2 regions of the Micromonospora sp. CA-111912 genome follow, and region 2 is predicted to be linked to the other one. Evidence: riboswitches for the same ligand, from Rfam matches in the RefSeq annotation. Region 2 holds a riboswitch; the other holds the start of a gene.
The links. Region 2 has a riboswitch for cobalamin ahead of ACQPZO_RS19355 (VWA domain-containing protein). Riboswitches for the same ligand answer to the same signal wherever they lie in the genome.

Region 1: another riboswitch for cobalamin. It lies ahead of ACQPZO_RS03245 (ribonucleoside-diphosphate reductase subunit alpha); the one in region 2 lies ahead of ACQPZO_RS19355 (VWA domain-containing protein).

What each region holds. Positions count from the first base shown of each region.
Region 1 covers NZ_CP192007.1:684,984-689,346, reverse strand. The annotation lists gene ACQPZO_RS03250 (ribonucleotide-diphosphate reductase subunit beta) at 1-14, opposite strand, end outside; gene ACQPZO_RS03245 (ribonucleoside-diphosphate reductase subunit alpha) at 59-2,494, opposite strand; cobalamin riboswitch at 2,666-2,881, opposite strand; gene ACQPZO_RS03240 (Ig-like domain-containing protein) at 3,187-4,363, shown strand, end outside.
Region 2 covers NZ_CP192007.1:4,654,578-4,658,940, forward strand. The annotation lists gene ACQPZO_RS19340 (precorrin-2 C(20)-methyltransferase) at 1-716, shown strand, start outside; gene cobM (precorrin-4 C(11)-methyltransferase) at 717-1,472, opposite strand; gene cbiE (precorrin-6y C5,15-methyltransferase (decarboxylating) subunit CbiE) at 1,469-2,677, opposite strand; cobalamin riboswitch at 2,745-2,889, shown strand; gene ACQPZO_RS19355 (VWA domain-containing protein) at 2,936-4,363, shown strand, end outside.

The sequences.
Region 1 (4,363 bases), 3.3 Mb from region 2:
GGGTCGAGCAGCATGTGTGTGGTCCTCGGGTCGGTGGCTGTGGCGTCGGTCGGGGCGGTCACTGGCAGGCCTCGCACGACTCGGGGTTCTCCAGGGAGCAGGCGAGCGCCTCGTCGACGGTCACCGCCGGCGCGACGACACCGACGGCGCCGACGGCATTGACCGGGCTGACGGCATTGACGGGGCCGACGGGGCTGACCGGGCCGACGGGTGCGACCGTGGCCTGCTGGATCCGGGTGGCGGGGCGGGACCGCAGGTAGTAGGTGCTCTTCAGCCCGGCCTTCCAGGCGTACAGGTACATCGAGGAGAGCTTGCCGATCGTCGGAGCGGCGAGGAACAGGTTCAGCGACTGTGACTGGTCGATGAACGGGGCGCGGGCGGCGGCCAGGTCGATCAGCGCCCGCTGCGGCAACTCCCAGGCCGTACGGAACAGCTGCCGGACCTCCGCCGGCAGTTCCGTGATGCCCTGCACCGATCCCTCGGCGCGCTTGATCGCCGAGCGGACCTGGTCGGTCCACAGGCCGCGGGCCTTCAGTTCGCGTACGAGGGCGGTGTTTACCTGGAGGAACTCCCCGGACAGGGTCTCGCGCTTGAACAGGTTGGACACCTGCGGCTCGATGCACTCGTAGCAGCCGGCGATGGAGGCGATGGTGGCGGTCGGGGCGATCGCCACCAGCAGCGAGTTGCGCAGGCCGTGCGCGGCGACGCGCTCCCGCAGCGCCGTCCAGCGCTGCGCCTGACTGCCCGTGACGCCCCACAGGTCCGGCTGGAGCTGGCCGCGTGCCGCCCGGGTCTCGGCGAAGGCCGGGTGGGCGCCGAAGCGTTCCGCCAGGTCGGCGGAGGTCTCCAGGGCGGTCAGGTACAGCTCCTCGCTGATCCGGGTGGACAGCTCCCGGGCTGCCGGGGAGTCGAACGGCAGCCGCAGGGCGAAGAACACGTCCTGCAGGCCCATCAGGCCGAGGCCGACCGGCCGCCAGCGGGGGTTGCTCGCCGCGGCCTGCGGGGTCGGGTAGAAGTTGATGTCGATGACCCGGTCGAGGAACGTCACGGCGGTGCGGACGGTGGCGCGCAGCCGTTCCCAGTCGATGCCGCCGTCGGCGAGGTGGGCGGCGAGGTTGACCGAGCCGAGGTTGCACACGGCGGTCTCGGCGTCGCTGGACACCTCGACGATCTCGGTGCACAGGTTGGACAGGTGCACCACGTTGCCCGGCTCGGCGGTCTGGTTGCACAACCGGTTCGCGGCGTCCTTGAACGTCATCCACCCGTTGCCGGTCTGTGCGAGGGTCCGCATCATCCGCCCGTACAGCTCCCGCGCCGGCACCTGCCGCACGTACCGGCCCTGCGCCTCGGCCGCCCGGTACGCCGCGTCGAACTCGTCCCCCCACAGGTCCGGCAGCTCCGGCACCACGTCCGGGTCGAACAGCGACCACATCCCGTCGGCCTCCACCCGGCGCATGAACTCGTCCGGGACCCAGTTGGCCAGGTTCAGGTTGTGGGTGCGCCGGGCGTCCTCACCGGTGTTGTCCCGCAGTTGCAGGAACTCCTCGATGTCCGGGTGCCACGGCTCCAGGTAGACGCAGGCCGCGCCCTTGCGCCGGCCGCCCTGGTTGACCGCCGCCACCGAGGCGTCCAGCGTCCGCAGCCACGGCACGATCCCGTTGGACTGCCCGTTGGTGCCCCGGATCAACGCGCCCCGCGACCGGACCCGGGAGAACGCGATGCCGATGCCGCCGGCGAACTTCGACAGGTTCGCCACCTGCGCGTACCGCTGATAGATCGAGTCCAGTTCGTCGCGCGGGGAGTCGACCAGGTAGCAGGAGGACATCTGGGTGTGCCGGGTGCCGGAGTTGAACAACGTCGGCGAACTCGGCAGGTACGCCAGGCTCGACATCAACCGGTAGAACTCGATCACCTCGTCCGGGGCGTGGGACAGGCCGCAGGCCACCCGCAGCAACCAGTACTGCGGGGTCTCCACCACCAGCCGGCTCGTCGGATGGCGCAGCAGGTACCGGTCATGGACCGTGCGCAACCCGAAGTACTCGAACCGCAGGTCACCGTGGGGGTCGACGGCGTCATCGAGCTGCGTGGCGTTGGCGGCGACGAACGCGGCGGTGCCGCCGCCGATGAGGCCCTCGACGTGTCCCCGTCGGATCGCCTCGCTGAACGACCCGATGCCCTGCCTGCGGACCTCCTTGTCGATGTAGCCGGCCAGCAGGCGGGCGGCCAGCCGCGAGTACTGCGGCTCCTCACCGATCATCTCGGCAGCGGTCTGGATGGACAGCCGGTCCAGCTCGGCGGTCGTCGCGCCGTCGTACAGGCCGCTGATCGTCCGTGTCGCCACCCGCAACGGGTCGACGTCGGCGAGGCCGACCGTCCACCGCTCGACCGCTCGGACGATCCTGTTGACATCGACCGGTTCGGTGCCGCCGTCGCGCTTGCGGACGCGCATCTGCGTCCGCCGCGGGCCCGGTAGGGCTGCCTCGTCGGCCGTCATGCCCTCGACCGGGACAACCTCGGTGACTGCCACCACTCACTCCTCGCGGGCTCGAGACCTGATGGCCTTCGGACGCGTGGAGACAGACACCGGCGGACGTCACGCCGGCGGGGCGCGGGTCAGGTGGCGTCGGCCGTCCCACGCGGCCTCGGACCGCCGCCCACCCCGGTATGGGTGCGCGGCGCGCTGGCAGGTCTTCGGACTCGCGGGCGTGACCGGGCTCACCGGTCTTCTACTGGCCGTCGCTTCCCAGGCCGCTGGCGGCCCAGTGCTGATGACGGCGGTCGTTCCCACTCACCGCTGCGGGGCAGTCCCGGATTTCCACCGGGTTCCCTCTTGCCTCGACCGCCCCGGATGAGCGGCCGAACCAGCTACGGTCGACACCATATATAGGGACTACGGCGTTGTCACACCCCACATGTCGAGTCCGGGCGTGTCGGAGACCGGGGCGGTGAAGCCTCGTCGATTTGTTCGGCGCAGCGACCGAGCCGATTGGTGGAGCGGGTCTGGATCCAAGGGCGGCGGACCCGGCCGGTAGGACCGGAACGGATGTCGACCGGTCGGGTTTCCGACGGGCATCCGTACACAAGGGATGGTGACCTCCTACGGTGACTTCCGGCACGCCAGGAAATGGACGTCGCCGGGAATCGACCCGGCGACGCGATTCAGGCGTTTTACAGGGGGTTGTCTCGATGCACGTTCGGAGCCGCGCCATCGCGGGTCTGGTCGCCGGGGCTGTGCTGTTGACAGGCCAACCGGCGGCTGCGGGCACTGTGCAGGGCAGTGCCGCCGACGAGGTCGCGAGCACCAGTGCTCGCGTCGCCACGGGAACGATCGGCGGCGATGCGACGCGCACGGCCGTCCGCACGGCCTCGTCACTGTCGGTGCCGGGACACACCGGGCTGGTTCCCAGCACGCCGCGCAATGACGTACCGAGGATCACCGACGGCGAGATCACCGACATCGAGGTGATCGGCAACCGGGTCTTCATCGCCGGCTCCTTCACCGCGATCGCCAACGTCGGCGGGACGCCGGTGGCGCAGCCGTCGCTGGCTTCTTACAACATCGACACGGGCCTGGTTGACACCGGCTTCCGGCCGACGTTCGACGGATCCGTCGAGGCCGTCGAGGCCTCGCCGGACGGCTCGTCGCTCTACGTCGCCGGCTCGTTCAACACGGTCGGTGGCCTGACGAAGCGCAAGATCGTACGGCTCGACCCGGTCACCGGCGCTCCGATCGCGGCGTTCACCGCGCAGGGGAACGGGCGCGCGACCGCTCTGGCCGTGAGCAACACCGCGGTGTACGTGGGCGGCCAGTTCACGAAGGTGAACAGCGTGAACCGCGGCGGGCTGGTCGCGCTCAACCCGACGACGGGGGCGGTGGACAGCGGGTTCAACCTGCCCCTGACCGGCGGCATCGGCGTCGGCGGCATGCTCACCGTGCAGCAGCTCAAGCTGACGCACAACGGCAGCAGGCTGCTGGTCGTGCACACCGGTCGCCAGATCGCCGGTCAGGACCGCTACGGCGTCGGTCTCGTCGACACCGCCACCAAGGCCCTCCTGCCGTGGCGCACCCGCCTGTGGGAGGACAACCTCTCCTTCGTCGGCGGCATCCAGCGGGTCTTCGCCGGTGACGTCGCGCCGGACGACTCCTACTTCGTCGTCACCAGCGGTTCGGGAGGCGATCGCCCGCCGATCAACGACACGGCGATCGCGTTCCCGGTGACCGGCGCCGACCACGTCGAGCCGATCTGGGTGTCGCGTCACTTCGACAGCATCTACTCGGTCGCCATCACCGAGACGGCCGTGTACGTCGGCGGCCACTTCAGTTGGCAGGAATCGCCGACCTCCAACGTCCCGTGGCCCGGCC
Region 2 (4,363 bases):
TCGTGGGCCTCGGTCCCGGTCCCGACCAGTGGCTCTCCCCCGAGGCGTCGCAAGTGCTCGCGGAGGTCGGCCACGTCCTCGGCTACGGACCGTACGTCCAGCGCGTCCCGCAGCGCCCGGGCCTGGTGCGTCACGCGTCCGGCAACACCGTCGAGGTGGACCGGGCCCGCGAGGCGCTCGAGCTGGCGCTCGCCGGTGAGCGCGTCGCGGTCGTCTCCGGCGGCGACGCGGGCATCTTCGGTATGGCGTCAGCGGTGTTCGAGGCCGCGGAGGACCCACGCTACGCGGACGTCGCCGTGCGCGTCGTGCCCGGAATCTCGGCCGTCCAAGCGGTCGCGGCGCGCGCCGGCGCCCCCATCGGCGCTGACTTCGCGGTGCTGAGCCTGTCGGACCGGCTCAAGCCCTGGGACGTCGTGGTGAAGCGACTGCGCGCCGTCGCCGAGGCGGACCTCGTGCTCGCCCTCTACAACCCGCGCTCGCGCTCGCGTACCGAGCAGGTCGCGCAGGCCCGAGCAACGCTGCTGGAGCACAAGTCACCCGAGACCGTCGTAGTCGTGGGTCGCGACGTCGGCCGCGCCGGGGAGAGCCTCACCGTGACGACGCTGGGCGAGCTCGACCCCGAGACCATCGACATGAAGTGCCTGCTGCTCGTCGGCGCCTCGTCGACGCGGGTCACCGCGGCCGGCCGCGTCTGGAGCCCGCGCTTCGTCGCCTAGTCAGCCGCGGGCGCGACGTTCGCGGCTGGCCGCGTACAGGAACGACTCACCGCCGCGGACGCCGGGAGCCAGCGCGGGGCCGACCAGGATGACCGCGGCCTGGCGCAGGCCCGCGGCCTCGACCTGCTCGCCGATGTCGGCCAGTGTGCCGCGCAGGACGAGCTCATCCGGCTGCGTCGCCTTGGACACGACGACGACCGGGCACCCGTCGCCGTAGTACTCGGCCAGCTCGGCGGCCAGCTCGCGGCTGCGAGTGATGGCCAAATGCAGGGCCAGGGTCGCGCCGGTCGCGGCGAACGCGGCGAGCTGCTCCCCCGGCGGCATGACCGTGGAACGGGCCTGAGCGCGGGTGAGCACGACCGACTGGGCGAGCTCGGGGACGGTCAGCTCGGCGCCGACGATCGCCGCGGCAGCCGCGTAGGCGGGCACACCGGGAGTGACGTCCCACGGGACCTGCGCCGCGTCGAGCCGGCGCGCCTGCTCGTGTACCGCGGAGTACAGCGACGGGTCGCCCGAGCACAGCCGCACGACCTCCAGCCCGTCGGCGTGCGCCCGCACCAGGTGGGCGGTGATCTCGTCCAGGTCAAGGTGCTGGGTGTCGACCAGTCGGGCGTCGTCGCGGCAGTGGCCGAGCACGTCGGCGTCGAGGTAGGTGCCCGCATACAGGCACACGTCCGCAACCTCGAGCAGGCGAACCGCGCGCAGCGTGAGCAGGTCGGCGGCGCCGGGTCCGGCCCCGACGAAATGGACGGTCATGACTCTCCCTTGGTGACGGTCCACTGGCTGACGGCACGCGCGGGCGTCCAGCCGGTGAAGCCGCCGAGCGGCTCGGCGCGCTCGACGTGCAGGCGGACGAGCTCGCCGCCATGGCGACGGTACCGCTCGAGCAGCACCGCCTCGGTCTCGGCCGTGACGCCGTGGACGACGAGCCGGCCACCGGCGCCAAGCGCGTCCCAGCACGCTTCGAGCACGCCGGGGACGGTCGCTCCACCGCCGACGAACACCGCGTCGGGGCGCTCGAGACCGGCCAGGGCGTCGGGCGCCGAGCCCTCGACGAGACGCAGGCCGGGAACGCCGAGCGTGGCGGCGTTGCGACGCACGAGCGCGGCGCGGTCGGCGCGGGACTCGATCGCGATCGTCCGCGCCGTCGGCCAGGCACGCATCCACTCCACGCCGATCGAGCCGCTACCGGCGCCGACGTCCCACAGCAGGTGACCGGGGGCGGGCGCGAGCCGGGCCAGGGCGCTGGCACGCAGGTCGCGCTTGGTGATCTGCCCGGCGTGCTCGAACGCGTCGTCGGGAAGCACCCCGCCCGCGGCCCAGCCCGGTCCGGTGCCGCGGATCTCGGCCGCCAGGACGTTCAGCCGGGGCACATCCACGACGTCCCACGAAGCCGCGGTCGACTCGGCACGCGACTCACTCGCGGCGCCGAGGTCGCCGAGCACGGTAAGCCTGGACTCTCCCCAGCCGAGTCCGGTGAGCAGCGCGGCGACGGCGGCAGGCGTCGTCTCGTCGCTGGAGAGCACGAGCAGCCGCCGCCCGGGTGCGAGCGCGGGGACGACGAGGTGCACGTCGCGGCCGACCAGGCTCACCGTCGTGACGGACTCCGCCGGCCACCCGAGACGTGCTCGAGCGAGCGCCACGGAGGAGACCGCGGGCACGATCGTCACCCGTTCCGGGCCCAGGATGTCCAGCAGCGTCGTGCCGACGCCCGACACGAGCGGGTCGCCCGACGCCAGCACGACGACGGGCCTGCGCGCGGCGCCCAGCAGGCCCGGCAGGTTCTCACGCAGCGGCGACGGCCACGCGACACGCTGCTGGCCATAGACCGGCGGCACCGCATCGAGGTGCCGGGCTCCGCCGAGCAGCGTCGCAGCCCCGTGCACCAGCGTCCGAGACGGCTCCGGCAAGCCCGCCCAGCCGTCGGCCCCGAGCCCGACAACGGTCACGTGCGCCTCCATGGGTTGCACCCTAGCCCGGTCCGCCCAGGCGCCGGACCGCTGTCTGGGCCGTCAGGACGGCGTCTAGGGTGATGCGAAGGTTCGAGGTGCCCCACGGCCGATGGCCACGGGGAGAATCTGGGAAGCCGGTGAGAATCCGGCACAGGGCCCGCTGCGGTGACTCAGGCACAGACCTGGGAAGTCCGAAGACCGGCCTCGATCCGAGCCGCGACGCGTCCGCGTCGTGGACGGTCATGGCAGATTGAGCGGGAGCCCTACATGCCAGCGCAGTACCCCTTTTGTGCCGTCGTCGGCTCCGACGACATGACTCTCGCCCTCACCCTGGTCGCGATCGACCCGCTCATCGGCGGCGTCCTGGTCCGTGGGGAGAAAGGCACCGCCAAGACCACCACCGTGCGCGGCCTCGCCGAGGTGCTGCCGCCGGTACGGACGTATGCGGGCGACCGGTTCTCGGTCGACCCGGACGATGCCCTGGCGGTCTGCCCCGACGGGCCCATCGACGCCTCCACGCCCGTCGTCGAGCGGCCGGTGCGGCTCGTCGAGCTGCCCGTCGGTGCGAGCGACGACCGGGTGACGGGCTCCCTCAAACTCGACGCGGCGCTGCGCGACGGCGTAGTGGCGTTCGAGCCGGGCCTGCTCGCCCGAGCCCACCGTGGCCTGCTCTACGTCGACGAGGTCAACCTGCTGCACGACCACCTCGTCGATCTGCTGCTCGACGCAGCGGCGACCGGCCGGGTCAGCGTGGAGCGCGACGGCTTCTCAGTCGAGCACGCCTCCCGGTTCGTGCTGATCGGCACGATGAACCCCGAGGAGGGCGAGCTGCGCCCGCAGCTGCTCGACCGGTTCGGCCTGACCGTCGAGGTCGCCGCACCGCGCGACCCCTCCCTGCGGGTGGAGGTCGTGCGTCGCCGGCTGGCGTTCGACGCCGACCCGGAGGGCTTCACCGCACGCTGGGCCGACGAGCAGGACGCCCTGCGTGCGCGGCTGGCGGCGGCGCGGCGGCTCGTGCCGGACGTCGTGCTCGACGACCAGACGCTGACGACCATCGCCGAGGTGTGCGCCGCGTTCGACGTCGACGGCCTGCGCGCGGACCTCGTCACCGCCCGCACCGCCGCGGCGCACGCCGCCTGGCAGGGACGCACGTACGTGACCCGCGAGGACGTCCGCGTCGCCGCCCGTCTCGCGTTGCCGCACCGCCGGCGCCGCAACCCGTTCGACGAGCCCGGCCTGGACGAGGACCGGCTCGACGACCTGCTGGGCAACGACGACCCGCACCCCGGACCGGACGGGCCCGACGACGGCCCCGGTGGTCCCGGCGGCGGGCCGCCGGACGACGCCCCGCAGGACGGCCGGTCCCCGGACGTCCACGACTCACACGCCGGAGGATCGCCCGCGCCGGACAACGCGCCGCAGCCTGCCGTTGCCGGATCGGTCGCGTCCGCCGGCGAGCCGGCACGCGCCCGCCTGCTCGTCGTACGGGGCACCGGCGAAGGCCAGGCCGGCCGCCGGTCCCGGGCCCGCACGCCTCAGGGCCGGGTGGTCGGGCAGCAGCGCGGTTCGTCCGTCGCCAGCCGCCTGCACCTGCCGGGCACCATCACCGAGGCGGCGCCGCACCAGCGTTCCCGTGGCGGCCTGGTCGAGGGCCGCGGTCTCGTCTTCGCCCCGGGCGACCTGCGCCGCGCAGAA